2 regions of the Rhizobium binae genome follow, and region 2 is predicted to be linked to the other one. Evidence: riboswitches for the same ligand, from Rfam matches in the RefSeq annotation. Region 2 holds a riboswitch; the other holds the start of a gene.
What was found. A riboswitch is a leader RNA that binds a small molecule or an ion and turns the genes downstream of it on or off. The one in region 2 is predicted to bind FMN.
Positions count from the first base shown of each region.

Region 1 (12,057 bases), 1.2 Mb from region 2:
CTGCAGGTCGACACGACGAACATCCTGTTCATCTGCGGCGGCGCTTTCGCCGGTCTCGACAAGATCATCTCCGCCCGTGGCGAGAAGACCTCGATCGGCTTCGGCGCGACCGTCAAGGCCCAGGATGACCGCCGCGTCGGCGAAGTCCTGCGCGAACTGGAGCCGGAAGACCTGGTCAAGTTCGGCCTCATTCCGGAATTCATCGGCCGTCTGCCGGTTCTGGCGACGCTCGAGGATCTCGACGAGGATGCGCTGATCCAGATCCTGTCCGAGCCGAAGAACGCGCTGATCAAGCAGTATCAGCGCCTGTTCGAGATGGAAGACGTCGAACTGACCTTCCACGAGGACGCGTTGCGCGAAATCGCCCGGAAGGCGATCGTGCGCAAGACCGGTGCCCGAGGCCTTCGCTCGATCATGGAGAAGATCCTGCTCGACACGATGTTCGAACTGCCGACGCTGGAAGGCGTGCGCGAGGTCGTCATCTCCGAGGAAGTGGTGCGCGGTTCGGCCCGTCCGCTTTACATCTATGCCGATCGCCAGGAAGAAAAAGCCAACGCGTCGGCGTGACCTTGGACTTTCGCACGATTCTTTTGGGGGCTTGCCATTGGCGGGCCCCTTTCTATTTGAAAAACCATGCGAGGCGCTGTTAGTATTTGCCGTGGGGACCGGATATGCCTTTGCCGATGTTGTGCAAGGGTGATGCTTGGCAATGATGCGATGATCTCGTAAGCCTGTTGCCGGCGTTGTATTTTAGCCTGGTCGGAAGTGGTAAGCGCCGGTCCAGCCACGCGCTTCATAGTGTTTGCGTTCCGTTGTAATAAAGCTGTCACATCCGGGGAACGCGGGCGTTAGCGTGGCTTGAAAAGCGTAGTCAGAACCTCCACTTGTAGAGCCAAGTGAGAGCCGGCCGGTCCCAAGCGGCCGTGCAGAGAGCCCGGTAACGGGACGATGGAAAGGACAAAAAAATGACGAAGAAAACGTCTGTAGCGAGCAGCACTGCCTACCCTGTTTTACCTTTGCGCGACATCGTGGTGTTCCCGCATATGATCGTGCCGCTGTTCGTCGGACGGGAAAAATCGATCCGTGCGCTCGAAGAGGTCATGGGCTCGGACAAGCAGATCATGCTGGTGACGCAGATCAACGCCAGCGACGATGATCCGGACCCTTCGGCGATTCACAATGTCGGCACGGTGGCCAACGTGCTGCAGCTCCTGAAGCTGCCCGACGGCACCGTCAAGGTTCTCGTCGAAGGCCGCGCTCGCGCCGAGATCGACACCTACACCAGCCGCGAGGATTTCTACGAGGCACTCGGCCATGTGCTCGAGGAGCCCCATGACGATCCGGTCGAGCTGGAAGCTTTGTCGCGCTCGGTCGTTTCCGAATTCGAGAGCTATGTGAAACTCAACAAGAAGATTTCGCCCGAAGTGGTCGGCGCTGCCAGCCAGATCGACGACTATTCCAAGCTCGCCGATACGGTCGCCTCGCATCTGTCGATCAAGATCACCGAGAAGCAGGAGATGCTGGAAACCACCAGCGTCAAGCAGCGCCTCGAAAAGGCCCTCGGCTTCATGGAAGGCGAGATTTCGGTCCTGCAGGTCGAAAAGCGCATCCGCTCGCGCGTCAAACGTCAGATGGAGAAGACCCAGCGCGAGTACTACCTCAATGAGCAGATGAAGGCGATCCAGAAGGAGCTCGGCGACGGCGAGGAAGGCCGCGACGAGATGAGCGAACTGGAAGAGCGCATCGCCAAGACCAAGCTCTCCAAGGAGGCCCGTGAAAAGGCCGATGCGGAGCTGAAGAAGCTGCGTCAGATGAGCCCGATGTCGGCCGAAGCCACCGTCGTGCGCAATTATCTGGACTGGCTGCTCGGCATTCCCTGGGGCAAGAAGTCGAAGATCAAGGCCGATCTCAACAATGCCGAAAATATCCTCGAAGCCGATCACTTCGGTCTCGACAAGGTCAAGGAGCGCATCGTCGAATATCTGGCCGTGCAGGCCCGTGCCACCAAGATCAAAGGCCCGATCCTCTGCCTCGTCGGCCCTCCGGGCGTCGGCAAGACCTCGCTGGCCCAGTCGATCGCCAAGGCGACCGGCCGTGAGTATGTCCGCATGGCGCTCGGCGGCGTTCGCGACGAAGCCGAAATCCGCGGTCACCGCCGCACCTATATCGGCTCGATGCCCGGCAAGGTCATCCAGTCGATGAAGAAGGCGAAGAAGTCCAACCCGCTCTTCCTGCTCGACGAGATCGACAAGATGGGCATGGACTTCCGCGGCGATCCGTCCTCGGCCCTGCTCGAAGTGCTCGATCCGGCGCAGAACTCGACCTTCATGGACCATTACCTGGAAGTCGAATACGACCTGTCCGACGTGATGTTCATCACGACCGCGAATACGCTGAACATTCCGGCGCCGCTGATGGATCGCATGGAAATCATCCGTATCGCCGGCTACACCGAGGATGAAAAGCGCGAGATCGCCAAGCGGCACCTGCTGCCGAAGGCCATCAAGGAACACGCGTTGCAGCCGGAAGAATTTTCGGTCAGCGACGATGCCCTGATGGCGATCAGCCAGCAGTATACCCGCGAAGCCGGTGTCCGCAGCTTCGAACGCGAATTGATGAAGCTCGCCCGCAAGGCGGTCACCGAGATCATCAAGGGTAAGACGAAGTCCGTTCACGTGACGGCCGCCAACATCGCCGATTACCTGGGCGTCCCGCGCTTCCGCCACGGCGAAGCCGAGGGCGAGGATCAGGTCGGCGTCGTCACCGGTCTGGCCTGGACGGAAGTCGGCGGCGAGCTGCTGACCATCGAAGGCGTGATGATGCCGGGCAAGGGCCGCATGACGGTCACCGGCAATCTGAAGGACGTCATGAAGGAATCGATCTCGGCGGCGGCCTCCTATGTCCGCTCGCGCGCCGTCGATTTCGGCATCGAACCGCCGATGTTCGAAAAGAACGACATCCACGTGCACGTGCCGGAAGGCGCGACGCCGAAGGACGGCCCCTCGGCCGGTGTCGCCATGGCGACCGCCATCGTTTCGATCATGACCGGCATCCCGGTCAACAAACACGTGGCCATGACCGGTGAAATCACCCTTCGCGGCCGTGTGCTGCCGATCGGCGGTCTCAAGGAAAAGCTGCTTGCAGCGCTTCGCGGCGGCATCAAGAAGGTGCTGATTCCGGAAGAAAACGCCAAGGACCTGGCGGAGATTCCTGACAACGTGAAGAACAGCATGGAGATCATTCCGGTCTCCCGGATGGGCGAGGTCATCAAGCACGCGCTGATCCGCCGGCCCGAGCCGATCGAGTGGGATGGCACGGTGGAAACGCCTGTGATCACATCGGTCGAAGGCCTTGATGACACGGGCGCAACCATAGCGCATTGAGTGGCGCTTGCCACATTTATGCCCATTTAGCGCAAAAGACGCAAAAAGGCTGGCGGAAACGCCAGCCTTTTTTGTGAAAACGTCATGGAGACGCTTGCTTTTCCTTGATTTGCAGGGCTTTTGGGTTCCCGGCGGGCCTGATGAAACCTATTCTGCGCCTAGCTTACATTTGAGTCGTTTCATACCATTTAGAAAGGGGTGGAAACATGAACAAGAATGAACTCGTGTCCGCAGTGGCCGAAAAGGCAGGACTGACGAAGTCTGACGCGGCTTCCGCTGTCGACGCGGTTTTCGACGTTGTCCAGGCTGAACTCAAGAACAAGGGCGACATCCGCCTCGCAGGGTTCGGCAGCTTCACCGTTTCTCATCGCGCCGCATCGAAGGGCCGCAACCCGTCCACCGGCGCTGAAGTCGATATTCCGGCTCGCAACGTGCCGAAGTTCACGCCCGGCAAGGGCCTGAAGGACGCCGTCAACGGCTGATTTGAGATTATCCGCCAGCCGTAAACGAGACCGGCTGTGCAGGGTTTTTGAGAGGGGTTCGGCTTTGCCGGGCCCCTTTTCTTATCGCCCCTTGCCGCATACCGAACTTTGTTTTACGAACAGAGCCGTTCTCAGGGCGGGGTGAAACTCCCCACCGGCGGTAAGGGCTGCGGCCCGAGCCCGCGAGCGCCTTCCCAGGTCTTGGCTAGGGAGGGGTCAGCAGATCCGGTGCGATTCCGGAGCCGACGGTATAGTCCGGATGAAAGAGAATGAGCATGGCCGCGTGCGGGCAGGTGACTGCCAGCCTCAGCGTGTCGTCGCCTCATGCGTCCTGATTTATGTTGGTTCCTATTCTGGATAAAAGACATGAATCAGAACTCTCTTGCAGTCTCGCAATCCCGCGCCCTTGCCGGCGCAACCTTCATGGTGCTCGGAGGCGTGGCCTTTTCGCTCCTCAACGTCGTCACCCAGTGGCTGACCATGAAGCTCGCCTTTCCCCCGGCCTCGGCGGCCTTCTGGCAATATGCCTTCGCCTTTATTTTCTCCTTGCCCTTCCTGCGCAAGGCCGGCCTTTCGGCCATGAGCACCAGCTATCCCTGGAGGCATGTCGTGCGCGTGGTCTTTGCCGCCCTCGGCGTCGAGGCATGGGTTTCCGGCCTTGCCGCGGTGCCGATCTGGCAGGCGATTGCGCTGGTCATGACCTCGCCTTTCTTCATCATCCTCGGCGCCCGCCTGTTCCTCGGCGAGCGCGTCGGCACCGCCCGCTGGGCGGCAACCGCCGTCGGCTTTGCCGGAGCGATGATCATCCTGCAGCCATGGTCCGACAGCTTCACCTGGGCAGCCTTGCTGCCGGTACTCTCGGCGCTGCTCTGGGGCGCCTCTTCACTAATCACCAAGAGCTTGACCGGCATTGAGAAGCCGGAGACGATCACCGTCTGGCTGCTGGTGCTGCTGACGCCGATCAACGGCGGGCTGGCGCTTGCCGCTGGCTTTGCCGTGCCGATGGGGGCGACGCTTGCTCTCTTCCTTCTAGCAGGCCTCCTGACGGTTATGGCGCAATATCTGCTGACCCTTGCCTATGCCAGTGCCGACGCTGCCTATGTGCAGCCGTTCGACGATCTGAAGCTGCCGCTCAACGTGCTCGCCGGCTGGCTGTTCTTCGACTATGCGCCTGCGGGTTACCTCTGGCTGGGCGCGGCGCTCATTCTCTCCGCTTCGCTCTTCATCATGAGGAACGAGATGCGCAAGGAGCGGAAACCCGCCTGAAATTGTCTGGTACAAAATGCCGCTTCTGTCATGCCTCTGTCATGCCGGTCCCTCAGAAAATCCATTGTTTCGTATGTTCGACACGCTTGGGGGATTTCATGACAATTTCATCGCGCAAGGCAGTGCTTGCTGCCGTACTTCTCGCATCCGTTGCCTTTCCGGCCGCAGCCGAACAGGTTTTCAACCGAGTCGCTTCCTTTCCGGTCGCGCAGAATCTGCCTGACGACAAGGACAAGCTTTCTGCGACGTCCGCTGAAATCATCACTGCGACTGACGACGGCAAGACGCTGATCTACAGCGACAGCCCGCTCGGCGCGATCGGCTTCATCGATATCACCGAGGCCAAGGCGCCGAAGGCCGGCGGCGCGCTGATGATGGACGGTGAGCCGACGTCGGTCACCTCGAGTGCCGGCAAGGCACTCGTCGCCGTCAACACCTCCGAGAGCAAGGCGAAGCCCGCGGGCCGTCTGGCGATCGTCGACGTGGCGACGAAGAAGATCGAAAACACGTGCGACCTCGGCGGCCAGCCGGATTCGATCGCTCTCAACAAGGACAAGACGCTCGGTGCCATAGCGATCGAGAACGAGCGTGACGAAGAGGTCAATGACGGCAAGATCCCGCAGATGCCGGCCGGTGACCTCGTCGTCTTCCGGGTCAAAAACGGCACGGTCGATTGCGGCACCATCAAGCACGTGGCGCTGACCGGCCTCGCCGGCGTTGCCCCTGAGGATCCGGAGCCGGAATTCGTCGCCTTCAACAGTCAGAACGATATCGCCCTGACGCTGCAGGAGAACAACGAGATCGTCATCATCGACGCCAATACGGCTCAGGTGAAAACGCATTTCTCCGCCGGCAGCGTCGATCTCACCGGCATCGACACCAAGCGGGACGGCGCCCTGAAATTCAGCGGCGAATCCAAGGGCGTGCTGCGCGAGCCCGACGCCGTGAAGTGGCTGGACGACAACCGCCTTATCATCGCCAATGAAGGCGATTACCAGGGCGGCTCGCGCGGCTTCACCATCTTCGACAAGACAGGCAAGCTTCTCTACGAATCCGGCGCATCCTTCGAACGCGCCGTCGCCCATATCGGCCACTATCCGGAAAGCCGTTCGGGATCGAAGGGCGTCGAGCCGGAAGGGCTCGAAGCCGCCAAGTTCGGCGACGACCAGTATTTCTTCCTGCTCGCCGAGCGCGCCTCGGTCGTCGGCGTCTATAAGGATACCGGCGCCGATCCCGAACTCGTGCAGCTGTTGCCGTCCGGCATTTCGCCGGAAGGCGGGATTGCCATCCCTGCGCGCAATCTCTTTGCCACCGCCAACGAACTCGACCTCGGCAAGGACGGCGGCACACGCTCGCATGTGATGATCTACGAGCGTTCGGAAGGCGAGAAAGCCTATCCGAAGATCGTCTCCGCCGACAAGGACGGCAATCCGATCGGCTTCGCAGCCCTTTCCGGTCTCGCTGCCGTTCCCGGGAAACCGGGAATGCTCTACGCCGTCAGCGACAGCTTTCTCGGCTCGCAGCCGACGATCTATACGATCGATGCCAGCAAGAAGCCGGCCGTCATCACCGATGCACTCGTGGTCAAGCGTGACGGCGCCCCGGCCCAGAAACTCGACATCGAAGGCATTGCGGTTGCCGCCGACGGCTCCTTCTGGCTGGCCTCGGAAGGCTACAGCGAGCGTCTCGTCCCGCACGCCCTCTACAACGTCAATGCCAAGGGCGACATCAAGGCTGAGATCGCCCTGCCGAAGGAGCTCGCCGCCAATGAAATCCGCTTCGGTTTCGAAGGTGTCACCATTGTCGGCACCGGTGACGATGCCACGCTCTGGATGGCGGTCCAGCGTGAATGGAACGACGACGAGAAGGGCTTCGTCAAGCTCGTCTCCTACAACCCGAAGAAGAAGGAATGGGGCGCCGTGCGCTACCCGCTCGACAAGACGGAAAGCGGCTGGGTTGGCCTGTCGGAAATCTCGGCTCAGGGCGACAGCGTCTACATCATCGAGCGCGACAACCTCGTCGGCGACGCCGCCAAGCTGAAGAAGCTCTACAAGGTGGCGATCTCGGAATTGAAGCCCGCCAAGCTCGGCGGCGAACTGCCGGTCGTCAAGAAGATCGAAGCCCACGACTTCCTCGGCGAACTCAAGAGCGCGACCAACGGCTATGTGCTCGACAAGCTCGAAGGCTTCACCTTCGACGCCTCCGGCAAGCCCTACGCCGTCACCGACAATGACGGCGTCAGCGATTCCTCCGGCGAGACGCTCTTCTTCCCGGTGGATCTCAGCGCGACGAACTGAGGTGTCATAGAGGGATAGACGGAAGAGGCCGGGCGAAAGCCCGGCCTCTCTTTTTCCGAGGAACCATGGGGTGTCCGCATTCGCGGGAAGGCGAGGGCATCCGACTGAAGAACATTTGGAAAGCAGAGGGCTTCGGCGTGGATGTTCGGGTCAAGCCCTGGGTCAAGCCCGAGTATGACAGAGGGTGGGAGACGCGATTGACAGGAGGCGAGATGCTGGAGCAATTCCAACAGCTTGCGGGTGCAAGTTGGAGTTTGGCATGGACGATACCCCACACTCCGTCATCCTCGGCCGTGAGCTGCCGTGAGCAGAGGATCCATGCTGCGGCCTCTCACGCGTGCGGGGTGCATGCTCGGCTCAAGGCCGCGCATGGAGGAGGAGAGGCCTGAGGCCTTCAGCAAGGGGCGATTCATTGATGCTTGCCGCAGCCTCCACAAAGAAGCAGCTCCAGCCCTACCAGCGCTGATGTACATGCGGCGCGATCAGCCGCGCATAAATCTCGCGCGTTGCCGCCATGACGTCGGCTGCTAGCGGCGCCAGATCGGCCGCCGCCGCGTTGGCTCGCGCCTGTTCGCCATTGCGGGCGCCGGGGATGACGACGGTGACGGCGTCGCTCATCAGAATCCAGCGCAGTGCGAAGGCGGCCATCGCCACGCCCGCGGGCACCAGCCTGCGCACCTCTTCGACCGCCTGCAGGCCGACGTCGAAAGGCACGCCGGCAAAGGTCTCGCCGACATCGAAGGCTTGGCCGTGGCGATTGAAGTTGCGATGGTCGTCGCTGGCAAAATGCGTCTCGCGGGTGATCTTGCCGGAGAGCAGACCGCTGGCCAGCGGCACGCGGGCGATGATCGCCACATTCCTGCGGCGTGCCTCGGCAAAGAACAGGTGGTCGGGGCGCTGGCGGAAGATGTTGTAGATGATCTGGATGCTGACGACGCCGGGATATTCGATCGCCTTCAGCCCGTCTTCGACCTTTTCGACGCTGACGCCGTAACCCTTGATCTTGCCCGCTTTCTGCAGTGCCTCGAGGCTGTCGAAGACCTCGGGCTGATAGAACACCTCGCGCGGCGGGCAGTGCAGCTGCACGAGGTCGAGGCTGTCGACGGAAAGGTTCTTGAGGCTGCGGTCGATAAATCCTTCGAGGTTCGCCTTGGTATAACCTTCGGCGACATGGGGATTGAGTCGCCGGCCTGCCTTGGTGGCGACCATCGGGCGCTCGCCGCCACGCGTCGTCAGCACGTCGGCAATGATTCTTTCCGAGCGGCCGTCGCCATAGACGTCGGCCGTATCGATGAAGGTCATGCCGGCATCGAGCGCGGCATTCAGCGCCGCGCGCCCGTCCGCTTCGCTGATATCGCCCCAGGAGCCGCCGATCTGCCAGGCGCCGAAGCCGACATTGGTGACGGTGAAGGGCATGCGACCGAAAGCATGGTGTTTCATGACGAAATCCTCCAGGTGATGAAAGATATTGGCCTATCAGCCGGGCGGCTATGCGGCAATTGCCGATCCGACCTTGATCGGTCGCCTCGATGAAATATCGTCAGGTTACAAGGCTTCAACGCAATGGATGGAAAGGAAAGATCATGGAGATCACACCCGCCGGCTCTCGCCCATCGATGAAACCGCCGGCCGATTATTTCACCGGCGCCGTCCGCCAGGACCCGCTGATCGAGCCGCCGGCGCCCGCCCGGGTGCGGGCAACCTCCGTCACCTTCGAACCGGGCGCCCGCACGGCCTGGCATACGCATCCGCTCGGCCAGACGCTGCTCGTCACCTCGGGTAAGGGGCTTGCACAGAGCTGGGGTGAGGAAATCCGCGAAATCCGCGCGGGCGACACCGTTTGGTTCGCCCCCGGAGAGAAACATTGGCACGGTGCTTCCCCGGACACGGCGATGACCCATATCGCCATTCATGAAGCATTCGACGGCAAGCATGTCGACTGGATGGAGCATGTCAGTGACGAGCAATATACCGGCAAGGCATGAGCTGATCAGAGCCGCTTCAGGCAATAGGAAAAATGCGCGTGTGATTCGACCGTCAGGAATTCGAATTGCCAGCCGTAATCCTTGCAGAATTTGGTAACCGCCTCGACGACCCCGTAGACGATCGGCTTGACCGTGTTGCCGGTGCAGAAATCATGACCGGCAATACGCCCCGTCCGCTTCACCTTCTTGTCGCAGAGCAGGAGCTCCTGCCAGGTGAGCTCGAAGGAATGGTCGGTATCGATATAGGCCCAGTCGAGAAAATCGTCCGCGAACTCGGCCAGCTTTTCGAGCGACGTGCCCTGCATCAGATGCAGCCGCCCGGCCGCGATCTCGGCCGCGAACTGCGTGTGGATCGAATCGAGGCCGGAGCTGTAGCGGTCCATCGACCAGGGATCGATCAGATAGAGCTGCGCCGGGCGGTTCTTTTCCAGAATCTCCGCCGTATATTCGCCGAAGGCCGCTCCCACTTCGACGCCGATTCCGCCGTTCGGGATCCGGTAGAGCAGCTCGCCGCGATCCGGCAGCAGCCGGGCGTTTTCCATGTGGTGGGCGCTGAGCGGGGTGCGCGGCATGCTGGCCCTGAGCGCCTGCCTTTCTTCACGTGTCTTCATCTCTGATCTCGGGATTGGGGCGGCTAGCGGCCCTGATGCGGTTGAAGGGAAGGTAGGAGCAGCCGGTGTGGATGACAACGGCGTGACAAGAATTTGCTTCTTTCCGACAAAGCGTTAAGTTTCGACTGTGGACTGACGAAAGAGCCCTGGGAGGAGCGATTTCATGAGACGGATGTGGCCTGAAGAGTTCAATGCCATCATTGCTGATGCCGAAGAGGTGATGCTGGAATCGTCCGCCGCGCCCGGCGCCGGCGAAGCGCCGCTGCACAGGAAGGCGCTGAAAGCGCGCATCGCCACGGAAGATTACGAGCGAATCTGGCCGCTGGCCGAGATGCGCTTCCGGCTGGGCGAGGGACAATTCGCCGGCAAGGCCATCACGCTCATCACCACCAACCCGCACTACCATCCCTGGCATCCGAAGGATGGCGGCAGCATCGAATCGGTCTCGGACAGCGGCCGCCACTACAAGACGGATTATCTCGTCGTCCATTTCCTGCTCGATGACGTAAGGGAAACCTCGCCCGCCTGACCGGCTGCCCCCGGTGTTACCAAAGGGGCGACACCGGGGAACGCTGACGCCGAGTTGATCGCGCGACTGATGACAATGGCAGCGAGATCGCTAAGCTCGCCGCAATTATCCTTATGAAATTGGAGGTTCCCGTGACGGGCAATGTGCTGGATATCCCGGTCAAGACTGCGGATGGTCGTGAAACCGCACTCAACGAATACAAGCGCAGGGTGCTCTTGATCGTCAACGTCGCCTCGAAATGCGGGCTCACGCCGCAATATGAGGGACTTGAAAAACTCTACAGCGAAAAGCGCGGACGCGGCTTCGTCGTTGCCGCTTTCCCCGCCAACGACTTCAAGGGCCAGGAGCCCGGCACCGACGCCGAGATCCTCGATTTCTGCACCAGCACCTATGATGTCACCTTCCCGATCTTCTCGAAGATCTCGGTCAAGGGCGAGGCCCAGCACCCGCTTTACCGGCAGCTGACCAAATCCGGCGTGAAGACGACCGGCGACGGCCCGATGCGCGAGCGCCTGAAATCCCATGGCATATCAGCCGGTGACGAGGACGATATTCTCTGGAACTTCGAGAAATTCCTGATCGGCCGCGACGGCAAGGTGGCGGCCCGATTCGCGCCTGACGTGACGCCGGATGATTCGCGGCTGGTTTCGGCGGTGGACAAGGAACTGGCAAGGGGATGAATACCCTCGGGCTGCCAGGCGCATCCGGGCGCTGAACGTCTTCAGATCCCAAGCACGGTCACAAGCGGCGGCGTAAAGTCCTTGAAGCCCAATCTCGGCCAGTCGCACCTCGCGTCAAATTGCGTCTTTGGTTTGTGGCGCTGGCAGTTCGGTTTCGTCCTGAATGCATAGCCAGGCAGGTTGACATAGGTGGGACTTGGCGCGCCAACGGCAATCGCGATGCACAGTGTCAATACGGAGCAGAGAGTTCTCATGACACCCCTCCAGGCGTGAGAAACCGTCAAGCGCGGAGACTTTCCGGGCGGCGAATATTCCCACTTTTGCCGCCCCGCATCCATTCGCCCAATCGGAGGCGGGGCTGCGGCCGGAGTAGTCCATTTTGGTAGAGGTCTCAGAGGCAAGCGCATCAGGATCGGCCGGACGTTGCGCCTTGTTGCACCGAAATTTCTTCCGAATCCGCCTCGAACATGGGCACGAAGGAGCGCCGGGCGTCGGTCTGCGAGCCCGCGATATCACTTAGTTATTGACTTAACGGGAGAAGAAATGGTGGGCGATGAGAGACTCGAACTCCCGACATCCTCGGTGTAAACGAGGCGCTCTACCAACTGAGCTAATCGCCCATCGCTTGCGAAGCCGGATCGGCCTGCCGCGGTGGTGGCCGTGATCTATGCGGATCGCGGCAAAATCGCAAGAGTGTTTGTGAAGATTTTTTGATTTTTTTGGCGGTAGTCCCTCTCTTCGCGGCGCCGATCGGGAGTGGCGGGGGTGTGGATAAAGGGGAATGGAAGGCGGCGGACATGTCGGCTTCGACCGTGTCGTCGGCA
Region 1 covers NZ_CP071604.1:1,684,716-1,696,772, forward strand. The annotation lists gene clpX (ATP-dependent Clp protease ATP-binding subunit ClpX) at 1-567, shown strand, start outside; gene lon (endopeptidase La) at 966-3,383, shown strand; gene hupB (DNA-binding protein HupB) at 3,590-3,865, shown strand; FMN riboswitch at 3,989-4,140, shown strand; gene J2J99_RS08155 (DMT family transporter) at 4,223-5,131, shown strand; gene J2J99_RS08160 (esterase-like activity of phytase family protein) at 5,230-7,428, shown strand; gene J2J99_RS08165 (aldo/keto reductase) at 7,882-8,868, opposite strand; gene J2J99_RS08170 ((R)-mandelonitrile lyase) at 9,012-9,413, shown strand; gene J2J99_RS08175 (class I SAM-dependent methyltransferase) at 9,419-10,024, opposite strand; gene J2J99_RS08180 (hypothetical protein) at 10,188-10,553, shown strand; gene J2J99_RS08185 (glutathione peroxidase) at 10,685-11,233, shown strand; gene J2J99_RS34565 (hypothetical protein) at 11,275-11,487, opposite strand; tRNA gene J2J99_RS08190 (tRNA-Val) at 11,778-11,853, opposite strand.
Region 1: it holds a riboswitch for FMN, as region 2 does, so the genes downstream of both, J2J99_RS08155 (DMT family transporter) here and J2J99_RS14205 (6,7-dimethyl-8-ribityllumazine synthase) in region 2, are expected to answer to the same signal.

Region 2 (12,057 bases):
CTGATCCAGCGCACGACCCGCAAGCTCAGCCTCACCGCGCAGGGGCGGGCCTATTACGACAGGTGCAGCGAGCCACTCGCCCATCTCATCGACGCCGAGCAGGCGCTCACCGAAACGCAGAGAAAGCCGGAAGGTCTGTTGAAGATCTCGGTGCCGGTCATTTTCGGCCAGGAGGTCTTCTACGAACTCATCTCCGATTTCCTGAAGGCCTATCCGGAGATCCAGGTCGATCTCTTCGTCACCAACCTCTTCCTCGATCTGGTCGCGGAGAATATCGATCTCGGCATCCGCTTCGGCGAACTCAAGGATTCCACCATCGTCGCGCAGCGGCTCGGCAAGAGCGTGCGCTATCTGGTCGCCGCGCCCGACTATCTCAGGGGCAGGGCGCTTCCCACGAAGCCCGAAGACCTCAAGGACCATCGATGCGTGCTCCTGAACGGGCGCAACGGAGAAGCGGAATGGCATCTCATCAGCGGCCGCAAATCGGTTGACGTGCGCGTGTCGGGGCCGGCATCGAGCCGTGATTTCGCCGCGGTCAGCGCCTTCACCTATCGTGGCCACGGCATTGGTCTCCTGCCTTCGACTTATTGCGACGAGCAGATCCGAAGCGGCGCGCTCATCCGCGTGCTGCCGGACTGGTCGTCCCCGGAAATCTTCGTGCATGCCGTTTACCCCACGCGCCGCTTCCTGCCCCTGCGCCTGCGGGTTTTTCTCGATGCGCTGAAGGCATGGAAAAATCCGTTGTGGCTGCCGCTGCATTGAGCGACTTCATCACCGAAAATTGAAGCCCTGCGCGTGGCGGCGCATCCTGCCCCGATCAAGCTGTGGTAAAGTCTGCCGGCTTGGAACGGCGCGGGGATATTGCCGATGCTGACGTCACTTGCCGTGCTCATGGGTCTTTCCGGTGTCGTGCCGACGGCGCAGGCTGCGGCAAACGAGGTCGACGTGACGCTGGTGCTTGCCGTCGACACGTCGCGGTCGATGGATTTCGAGGAGCTCGGCATTCAGCGCCAGGGTTATGTCGAGGCGCTCAAGCACAAGGAATTCATCGACGCGGTGAAGGGCGGGCTCACCGGCCGCATTGCCATCAGCTATTTTGAATGGGCGGGCTATGTCGTCCAAGATTCGGTGATCGACTGGCAGGTGATCGCGACGCAGCAGGATGCGATCGCCTTTGCCGACAAGCTCGACGCCCGGCCGATCGCCACGCAACGGCGCACCTCGATCTCCACCGCGATTGCCCAGGGCGTCAGCATGATCATCGCCAGCCCCTTCCGGGGCAGGCGGGAGGTGATCGATGTTTCCGGCGACGGCCCGAATAATTCCGGCAATCCCGTCACGCCCGTCCGCGACCAGGCGGTGGCATCCGGCATGGTCATCAACGGCCTCGCCCTCATGCTGCGGCCTTCCGATGCGCCTGACGGGCTCGACAAATATTATGCCGACTGCGTCATCGGCGGCCCCGGCGCCTTCGTGCTGCCGGTCCGCAAGATCGAGGACTTCGCCGTCGCCGTGCGCCGCAAGCTGGTGATGGAGATCAGCGGCCTGGCTGCGCCGGCGACAGTGCAGCCGATCGCCGGCACGGAGCCGGCAACGGACTGCCTGATCGGCGAAAAACAGTGGCGGGATCTGTTTGAGCGATGATGGAGGGTGATCTGCGCGGGATGGCGCTGACGGACAAGCCGGCATCCGCCGTCAAGCGGCGGCGTCCAGCAGAGCCTCATCCCGGGACGCGGTCCATAGGATCGCCGCGAAGGACGAGGGGGCACCGGCGGAATGAATGCAAGCACCAGCGTTGGAGCGGCGTCCTTTGGGGCTCCGGCCTTTGGCCTCCGCGCCTCAGGATGGGGGACGTTGGAGGATGCCGCTCCCTCGACAGGGGCGTTGGAGAATGCGCAAGCGTTTGTTGAAACTGCCTATAGCGGCAGTTCCCTGCCGGCCTGTTCGTTGACCATATATTCGGCGTACCAGTCCGGCCAGTTCTCGTCGTGCTTGCCGCCGTTGCGTTTCTCGTGTTCGCCGTGGGCGGCGGCGGCGCGGCGCAGGGCCGACGCCAGGTCGCTCGACGTTGAGAAGGCCGTCTCGTCGGCGTCGATGCGTCCCGGCAATCGCGTGGTGACTTCCTGGAACAGCCAGCCGTTGCCGTCGGGATCCTTGAAGGAGGCGAAGGAGCGGTAGCTGCGATGCTCGGGATCACGGCCTGCGATCCTCAGCCGTCCAAAGAGATAGGGTTCGTCCTTGCCGGCATAGACGCCTGATGCGTCATGAAACACGTCGCTGACTTCGACGCCGCGGGCGATGAGATCGCGGCGGGCGGCGTCGATGTCGGAGACGATAAGATAGAGGCCCTGGGCGGAGCCCGGCGCCGCAGCGGTGACATTCCTGCCGAAGATGATCGCGCAGCCGGAGCCGGGTGGCGTAAACTGGATCACCCGGAAATCGGCATCGTTGGTGAAGTCGGCGTCGAGCCGCCAGCCCAAGCCGTCATAGAAACGTTTGGCGCGGTTGACATCGGAAACGGGGATGACGACCACCTCGAGCTTGGTGTCGACAGGCCGCGTTTTCGGATTTTCGATGGGGGGTTCACTGCGCATTGCATTGCTCATCTTCAGCTCCTTGAGGTTTGGACGCATTAAGAATGGCGATACATGTCGGGGTCGAGTGGATCACAGCGCGGCAAGGGCGTCGAATCAATTCTTCCGTCTTGGTGGCGGGCATCGGCGGTTTCGCAGCAAGGCGGCGGGCGCTGTTCCCGCCGCCTTCTGTTCGCCGCGGTTTATGCAGCGAGAGCGGCGCGCGTTTTGCCGATCATCAGGGCGGCCCGCGCCGCCTCGCGGCCCTTCTCGACGAAGTGCGCGCGGTAGATCTGGGTGTGGTGTTCCGTCTCCTGATACTGATGGGGCGTCAGCGAAACGGACAGCACCGGCACGCCGGTGTCCATGCCGGCGCGCATCAGCCCGTCGACGACGGCCTGGGCGACGAATTCGTGGCGGTAAATGCCGCCGTCGACGACGAAGGCGGCGGCGATGACGGCGCCATAGCGGCCGCTGGCCGCGAGATCACGCGACAGCAGCGGCATTTCGAAGGCGCCCGGTACATCGAACACGTCGATCTGCTCAGCTGGAATAAGCTGCTGGAAACCTTCGAGGGCACGGTCGACGATATCGGCATGCCAGCCGGCTTTGACGAAGGCATAACGGGTGGGTGTCATGGTAATCTCCTTTGGCGTACAGACACTTCACCCAAGGCGATCACGAACGTTTACCGGCCGCCGGCGAGGGCAGCAGGAACGCACGTTCTCTTTCATCCGGACTATGACCGTCGGCTCAGGCATCTCACCTGATCTGCTGACCCCTCCTTACGGAAGGCGCTCGCGGGCTCGCAATCGAAACTGCATACCGCCGGTAGGGACTTCCACCCCGCCCTGAGAACGGCGCGGACAATAGGGGCAGGGCGAGAGGCTGGCAATAGGGGAATTGGTTTTGGTGGCGGTGCGGTTTCGAGGCTTGGCCCTCTCGGCATAGGAGACGGTTCGAGGATGCCGCACCGAAGTCCGAGGGAGTGGCGCTTGGGCGATAACGCTTCTCCGACCTCTCGCATCCCTGTGGCCCGGGCTTTGCCCGAGTGAGGATGCTGCTTGGCGCCTGATCTCGATGGGCGGCGCCAAGGGCGAGGCTGGCGCCAGTACTAGATTAAATGCAACGGAGTGCAGACGCGCCGGCCGCAGGCGAAGGCCTTGCTGCGCATTTGTTTGCGCCTACCTTCCATGAGGAATGACGCCAAACCAGCAGGAAGCGCCCTCTCCACAGAGACGGGCAGGCCATAACAATCACGGGAGGGAGACATGCCAGAAGCCTTCGTCGTTCACCGCGAAGCGCATATCGCAGCGCCGCCGGCCGCAGTGTTCGCGCTGATGACCGATCCGGAAAAGATTCTGCGCTGGATGGGGACGGAGGCTCAGGTCGAGCCGCAGCCGGGCGGTCTCTATCTCGTTAACGTCACCGGCGCCCGCTTTGCGCGCGGCTCGTTTCGCGAGGTCGTGCCGGTTCACCGCCTTGCCTATAGTTTCGGCTGGGATGGCAGCGAGGTGGTGCCGCCGGGCTCGAGCCTGGTCGAGATCGACCTGATCGAGCAGCCCGATGGGACGCTGCTGCGGCTGACCCATAGCGGTCTGCCGAGCGCCGAGCAGTGCGCCAGCCATGCGGAAGGTTGGGCGCATTATCTCGAGCGGCTGACCGAAGTCGCCGCCGGGCGCGATCCCGGCCCCGATCCGTTTTACGGCAGGACATGAACGTGTTTTTGCGGGCATCGGAACGTCCAACTGCTTGTCGTCGCTGAAGGGACGGCCTCCGCGACCGCGGTTGGCGCGCCCGCAAAGATGAACGTCCAATTCATCGCAGGTTCAATCTGGCGGCCCTAGAGTCGGTGCGGCTGGATTGAATTGGAGTTCTCGATGAAGGTACTTTTGATCGCGGCTGCCGTGCTCGCTGGCAGCCTCTCGATTGGCACAGCTGAGGCGATGCCGACCGGGACATTCAAAGTTCAGAGCAATGTCACACAGGTCGACTATGCCTGTGGTCGCGGTTGGCATCTGACGCGCTGGGGTGAATGCCGGCGCAACTGGGGAGGCCCGCCACCGGTCGCCTTCTATGGTGGTCCGCCGCGCTGGGGCTGGGAACGGCGGCATCACCACCATTGGGATGGTCCGCGCTGGCGCGAGGAGCGGCGTTGGGACCGTGACCGTCGCTGGGACGATTAAGGGCCTCGATCAGGGGCATGTCGATGGAGGCCGGCGCGATTTCGCCCGGCCTCTTTTCACGACATTTCGAGCGTTTCCCGTTCAGATCCGGCTGACGAGCCAATGCTTGCCGTCGATCAGTTCTTCGAGTTCTGCCGGGTCCTTGACGCCGAACTCAAACCATTCGACGAGTTCCTTCGCCTTCAGACGGCTTTCGTCCGCCGTAAACTCGATTCCATAGCGCGCGCACCAGCGCCGCAGGATCGACGTCAGCAACGTCATGTCGTTTCCGTCCAGCGGATCTTTCGGCCAGAATGTCGTGCCCATCGCAACCCCTCAATGGCGGATGACAGGACATTACAATGGAATCGAGGCCGTGCAAGTTTAAAGTGTTATTTCTCTGATTTCCACCAAACTGGCGGATTTTTTGACGGTGTTGTTGCCTGTAAGCCGAGGGAGGGCGGGCGTGGAAGCGTCGGCTTGCGGAGGTTTGCCGGCGATGTCATCCTAAGTCATGGATCTGCCTTCCTCCCTTGCCTGGCTGGTTGACGAGGCCGCTGACTCGCCCGGTCCCGAACGGTTCCTCGCCGAGCTTGGGCGCCGGCTGCTTTCAGACGGTCTGCCGCTTGCCGGCGGCGCGCTGACGCTCTCGGTGCCGCATCCGATCATCGCGCGGCGCACCTGGCTGTGGCGGGCGGAGACTGGGGCCGTTATCGAGGCGCTGGCCTTCGCTGCGGCCCCGCCGGTCGAGGCCGGGCGCGAGTGGCTGGCCGTGCTCGGTCCGGTCTGGGAGGAAAGGATAGAAGCCTCGCCGGAGAGCCCGCTGCTTGGCTGGGCGGGTATCGGCAATGGGGCTAGGACGGGCGCTTTCGGCCCGGCCGAGGCGGATCGTCTGCGCGAGGTGGCGCGCTTTGCCGCCGCCCCGCTTTCCGCCCTTGCTGCGCGGGAGGCGCGGGCCGCCCTGCTCGAAGCCTATCTCGGCCGGCGCAGTGCCGCGCGGGTGCAGGCCGGGGCTCTTGCCCGCGGCACCGGGGAGACCATCCGCGCAGCCGTTCTCTGCGCCGACCTGCGCGACTTTACCGCGCTCTCCGAGGTGACGGAGCCGCACGCGATGATCGCGACGCTCGATGCCTGGTTCGACCGCGTCGCCGGCGCCGTGCACGCCTTCGGCGGCGAGGTGCTGAAATTCATCGGCGACGGGGTGCTGGCGATCTTCCCGGTCGCGGCTGAGTCAGGCAAGGCTCAGGGGGACCGTGACGCCTGCGAGGCGGCGCTGCGGGCCATCGCCGCCAGCCGCGCCGGCATGGCCCATCTCGACCAGGTGCGCCGGGCGCAAGGGCTGGCGCCGCTGCCCTTCGGCGCCGCGCTGCATTTCGGCGAGATCCTGTGGGGCAACATCGGCGCCGCCGACCGGCTGGATTTCACTGCCATCGGCCCTGTCGTCAATCTCGTCAGCCGCCTCGAAGGGCTCTGCAAGCCGCTCGGCCGCAGCGTGCTGATCTCGGGGGCAGTGGCGGCGAACACATCGGCGCCGCTCGTGCCGCTCGGAGAACACGCCTTGCGCGGGATCGCCGATCCTTGTGCGGTCTTCACCCTGCCCGAGGGTTGAGTCCGAGGAGCACTCCGTTATTTTCTGCAAAGTAAATTTTGCAAAGATATGTTTGCGATGCTAGTTTGAGGATATGAAAAGCCCGCGCCCTCAGCCTTCCACAGATGCTGCTGCTTCCCGGTCCGTCAGCCGGGTCGTGCCCGAACCGGCTGCGCTGAAGGCGCTGGCGCATCCTGTCCGGCTGCGCATGCTCGGCATGCTCCGGATCGACGGTCCTGCCACGGCGACGCAGCTCGCTGCACGGCTCGGCTTGAACAGCGGTGCGACGAGCTATCATCTGCGCCAGCTCGCCCAATACGGCTTCATCGAGGAAGCGCCGCATGCCTCGCGGCGTGACCGCTGGTGGCGCGCGAGCCACGAGCTGACCTCGGTGCCGCCGCGCGAAGCCGAGGGTGAAGGGCTCGATCTCGATCTTGCCTTCAACCAGGCCGCTCTCTCCGTGCAGGTCGGCCAGATGCAGCAGGCGCTGGAGGAATATGCCGAGCTGCCGGCCGAATGGCGCAAGGCTACGGCTGCCGACGACATCATTATTCCGATGACGGCGGCACAGGCCGAAGCCCTGACGAAACGGCTGACCGATATCATCCTGGAGGCGATGCGGGCGGCGCCGCCGCTGGGCGAGGCGGCGTCTCAGCAACCCGACATGGTTCCTTTCTATGTCATGCTGCACGCCTTCCCCTATCCGGGCCGGATTCCGCATCGCGATGGGGATGGTGGGCCATGAGAAGGGAGAGGCCCTTCCTGGCGCTCGCCGCGGCCGAGACGCTTTCACTTTCCGGTACGCGGCTTTCCACCATCGCCATTCCCTGGCTGGTGCTGAGCACGACCGGCAGTCCGGTGTTGACGGGCCTGACGGCGATGATGGAAATGCTGCCATATGTCGTTGCCAAGGCCCTCGGCGGACCGCTGATCGATCGAGTCGGGCCGAAGCGCATCGCCGTTTGCTGCGACTTCGCCTCGGTCGCTGTCGTGGCGCTGGTGCCGCTCCTTGATTTCTTCGGCCTGCTCGGCATGCCGGCGCTGCTGCCTGTCGTCTTTGCCATGGGCATGCTGCGCGGGCCGTCCGATGCCGCCAAACAGGCGATGGTTCCCGATATCGCCGCGCTCGCGGAGGTGCCGCTGGAGCGCGTGACCGGTGTTGTCAGCGCGATCGAGCGTCTGGCATCGACGGCCGGTGCTGCCGGGGCCGGCGCCCTGATCGGCCTGATCGGTCCGGGCCAGGCGCTGCTCGCCAACGCCGCCACCTTCGCCGCCGCCGCCCTGATCGTGGCAGCGAGCATACCGAGCCCGCGACGCATGCCCAGAATACCGGGTCCGCCCGGCGCCCGATGGGGCGCAGCAGCGTCCTATCGCGACGATCTCAGCGAAGGCTGGCGTTTTCTGCGCGGTGACGCCGTACTCGTTAGCATCATCGCCATGGTGGCGACCACCAATCTGCTCGACCAGGCCTATCATGCCGTCCTGCTGCCGGTCTGGACGCGGGATTCCGGCAATGGACCGGAAATGCTGGGTGCGATGTTCGCAGCCTTCACCGGCGCCTCCATCGCCGGTGCGGCAATTGCGGCTGTTATCGGCGAACGGCTGCCGCGTCTCACGGTCTACACCGTCGCCTTTCTTCTGACCGGATTTCCGCGCTTTCTGGTGCCCGCGTTGGATGTCCCACTCCCCTTGGTCTTTGCGACCTTGGCCATCGCGGGATTTGCCTCGGGCTTCCTCAATCCGATCCTTTCGGCAGTCATCTTCGAGCGCATCCCCAAGCCGCTGACCGGCCGCGTCAGTGCGCTGAATGCGGCCCTGTGTTTCGCCCTCATCCCCTTCGGCGGCCTCGTCGGCGGTGCCCTGATCAGCACCATCGGTCTTGCTGCAGCGCTGTTGCTTACCGGCCTTCTCTATTTTGCAGCCACGCTCGCTCCCTTGGCGCTGAAGAGCTTCCGCGGTTTCGACGGGGAAACCGCTGCGGTCACCGATGCCCCAGCTCCTCGACCATCAGGTCGATGAAGCGGCGCACCCGCGATTCCTGCTGGCGCTTGTCGGGATAGAGGGCCACGATCTTGGCCTCGTCGGTTTCGAGCTTCGGCAGGACATGGCGGAGATGGCCGGCGGCGAGATCGCCGGCGACGACAAAGTCGGGCAGGAGAGCGATGCCGAGGCCCGCGACGGCGGCGTCGCGGATCGCCTCGCCGCTGTCGAGCCTCAGGCGGCTGCGCCCCCGCGCCTTGACCCAGGCTCCGCCTTCGCCGCGAAAGCGCCAGCCTTGCCGTTGATCGCCGCTGGAAAAAAACAGGCACTCATGGGCGGCAAGATCGTCAATGTGGTGCGGTTCGCCACGGTCGGCGAGGTAGGACGGCGAGGCGCAGAGCCGCGCCTTGTCGGCGGCGATGACGCGTGAGACCAGCCGGGTGTCGGATGTCGACGGAATCGCGCCGATCCGGATCGCCAGATCGTAACCTTCTTCGACGATGTCGGCCTTGCGATCGGTGAAGCTCACCTCGACCTGGATGTCGGGCCAGGCCAGAAGATATTTTTCGACAATGGGCAGCACGACGAGCCGCCCGAAGGCATCGGGAACGGTGAGCCTGAGAACGCCCCGTGGCGCGCCGCTCTGACCCACCACGCTCGCTTCCGCCACGTCGACCGACGCGAGAACTTCCAGCCCGTGTTCATAGAATACCCGGCCTTCGTCGGTCAGGCTCAGCCTTCTCGTGGTGCGGTTGAGCAGGCGCGCGCCGAGGCGATCTTCCAGGCGGATGACGGCCTTTCCCGCTGCCGATCGGGACAGGCCCATGGCCTGGCCGCCGGCGATGAAGCTTCCGGCATCGACGACGGCCATGAAGATCAGGATATCGTTGAGGTTCGTACGCGGCATCAGGCAGCTCGAGCGGTTTGACTACAGCCATAAGTCGGTCGTCACGCGATCGATTCAAGGCTCGGAGCATCAACGCCCGACGCGGCAGTAAGGTCCCGACGCCGCCTCAGCGCCAGCCGAGCGCCGGGGCGACGTGGGTGAGGATCGCTTCGATCACATGGGCGTTGTAGGCAACGCCCAGCTGGTTGGGCACGGTGAGCAGCAGCGTGTCGGCCTCGGCGATCGCCTCGTCTTCGGCGAGCTGCCGGATCAGCACGTCCGGCTCGGCGGCGTAGCTGCGGCCGAAGATCGCCCGGGTCTTCTCGTCGATGAAGCCGATCTTGTCGCCTTCATCGCCGCCATAGCCGAAATAGGCGCGGTCGCGCTCATCAACCAGCGCAAAAATGCTGCGGCTGACCGAGACGCGCGGCTGGCGGGTATGGCCGGCTTCCTTCCAGGCCTCGCGATAAGCGCGGATCTGGGCGGCCTGCTGGACGTGGAAGGGTTCGCCCGTCTCGTCGTCCTTCAGCGTCGAACTCTGCAGGTTCATGCCGAGTTTTGCCGCCCAGACGGCGGTGGCGTTGGAGCTGGCGCCCCACCAGATCCGCTCGCGCAGGCCCTCTGAATGCGGTTCGAGACGCAGGAGGCCAGGCGGATTGGGAAACATCGGCCGCGGGTTCGGCTTGGCAAAACCTTCGCCGCCCAGCACTTGAAGGAAGACTTCCGCGTGGCGCCGCGCCATGTCGGCATCGCTCTGGCCTTCTGGCGGGCCATAGCCGAAATGACGCCAGCCGTCGATTACCTGCTCGGGCGAGCCGCGGCTGATGCCGAGCTGCAACCGCTCGCCGGCGATCAGGTCGGCGGCACCGGCATCCTCGGCCATATAGAGCGGGTTCTCGTAGCGCATGTCGATGACGGCGGTGCCGATCTCGATCCGGCTGGTTCTCGCGCCGACAGCGGCCAGCAGCGGGAAGGGGGCGGCCAGCTGGCGGGCGAAATGATGTACACGGAAATAGGCTCCATCGGCGCCGAGTTCCTCGGCTGCGACGGCAAGGTCGATCGACTGCAGCAGCGCGTCGCCCGCCGAGCGCGTCTGCGATTGCGGCGAGGGCGTCCAATGCCCGAACGAAAGGAATCCGATCTTTTTCATGCTGATACCGCACCTTGATCCGTTGTGTCTGAGGTCGACAGGTCATGGCACAGTTTCGGGTTGCATGACAATCGGAACCGAGGTGCGGCGCATCGGCGCTGTCGTGTGCCTGGTGCCGAGCCTCCCCTCGGTCTCGTCGTGCCCGGTGGGCGCTCTACAGCTAGCAGACATCGACCAGAATACTCGAAAGGGTTATCGCGTCCGCTCATGCCCGCCCTAAGTTAAAGGGGCGCAGCGGAGCGAGGTCCGCCACCTGGCTTTCACGCCGGAGGCGCGAATCGGTCCGCTCGCAAACACCCGGTCGCGGGCCAGGCGTGAGACCTGCGACCGGGGCAGATGCAGGTCAAGCGGGTTTGACAGCCTGATGTCGCCGATGCCGGGCAAAGTTTTTTGCGCCATCTCGAAGAATCGGTCGATCTGAGCGATTAAGACCGTGATCATGCCGTGTTGGCGCGCGAAAACCTTCAGAGTGCCGACCTGGGCCGCGAGTTCCGGATTTTCCCGCTTCTGGTCGAGCATGGGCCAAGTGGCCCCTCTGCCCTGCCGGAATCGCCCCACAAGGGGGAGATGCCGGCAGGAGGGCGGATGATCGGTTATCTGCGGCTCACGGCCTGCCAACTTGCGACAAGCCGCAGCCATGGCGCGAGATGAAAGCCGCTCATCAGCAGATACATCGGCACCATTCCGCTGATCGGAAAGGCATCCGGTGCCGTCATGCATATCATTTCGGTGCTGCCGGTGGCGGCCGTCAGCAGTGCCATGATCGCGAAGGTCGGCGCGGCGGCGAGCGACAGCCATTCGGCGGCCGGCCAGCTCCGGGCGGATTTGGCCGGCTTGGCGGCCGCCCCGTCAGCGGTCGCGGACATCGACAGCCATTCGGCCGTATTGAAGGCCGCGCTGCGGCCGGTTTCGCTGCCGCTTTTCGAGCCGTGGCTAGAGAGCAGCATCGGTCTCACCCCTTGCCGTAGCGGTCGTGGTGGCGCCACCAGATGCCGGTTTCGTTGCGGCCCTTGGGCGCGCGGTCGAGCCATTGGTACATGCCCCAGAGCCCATCCAGTCCGCGTGCGTAGCTGGAATAGCTGTGGTAGACGGCGCCGTCGATCAGCTCGAAGGCGCTGACACCCGGCCGGTCGCGGACATAGGTGGGCACGTCGGTGCCGGTCATGGCGGCAATCTGCCCGATCGGGCTTTCGCCATCCGGCTGCTCCCACTCGGCAACGGGCCTGGCTGCGCGCGGTTCAGGGGCGGGCGGTTCGCGGCGGTAGTTGTATTCGATCTCGCCGCGCAGCTGCTGCTCGGCGCTGAACCAGACGCTGAAATCGCTGTTGAAATCGCTGCCGGCGGAGGAAGCCCAGGGAAAGCTCCAGTCCATGCGCTGCTTTGAAGGCCTGAAGCTTTGCAAGCGGTGCGCGCGAGACCGCCCAGAAGGCGACGTCGTGGTTTTCGAGGTGGACGAAGAAACCGTTGAAGCCGTCGGCGATCGAGGAGCAGGAGGGGCATCCGGCGCTGTAATCCGGGCCGAACATGAAGTGATAGACGAGCAGCTGCGAGCGCCCGCCGAAGAGATCCTGCAGCGAGGCATTGCCGTTCTCGGTGTCGAAGCGGTATCGCTTATTTATCCTCACCCGCGGCAATTGCTGGCGCTTGAGGACCAGCGCATCGCTTCGCCGCGTCAGTTCCTTCTCCTCTTCGAGCAGGTCGAGTCTTGCCGCCAG
Region 2 covers NZ_CP071604.1:2,869,624-2,881,680, reverse strand. The annotation lists gene J2J99_RS14220 (LysR family transcriptional regulator) at 1-762, shown strand, start outside; gene J2J99_RS14215 (DUF1194 domain-containing protein) at 868-1,644, shown strand; gene J2J99_RS14210 (VOC family protein) at 1,917-2,606, opposite strand; gene J2J99_RS14205 (6,7-dimethyl-8-ribityllumazine synthase) at 2,777-3,211, opposite strand; FMN riboswitch at 3,292-3,436, opposite strand; gene J2J99_RS14200 (SRPBCC family protein) at 3,845-4,291, shown strand; gene J2J99_RS14195 (GCG_CRPN prefix-to-repeats domain-containing protein) at 4,454-4,759, shown strand; gene J2J99_RS14190 (hypothetical protein) at 4,841-5,065, opposite strand; gene J2J99_RS14185 (adenylate/guanylate cyclase domain-containing protein) at 5,253-6,347, shown strand; gene J2J99_RS14180 (ArsR/SmtB family transcription factor) at 6,421-7,071, shown strand; gene J2J99_RS14175 (MFS transporter) at 7,068-8,345, shown strand; gene J2J99_RS14170 (LysR family transcriptional regulator) at 8,308-9,213, opposite strand; gene J2J99_RS14165 (LLM class flavin-dependent oxidoreductase) at 9,320-10,342, opposite strand; partial or broken gene J2J99_RS14160 (DNA helicase) at 10,676-10,861, opposite strand; gene J2J99_RS14155 (hypothetical protein) at 10,936-11,289, opposite strand; partial or broken gene J2J99_RS14150 (DUF899 domain-containing protein) at 11,295-12,057, opposite strand, start outside.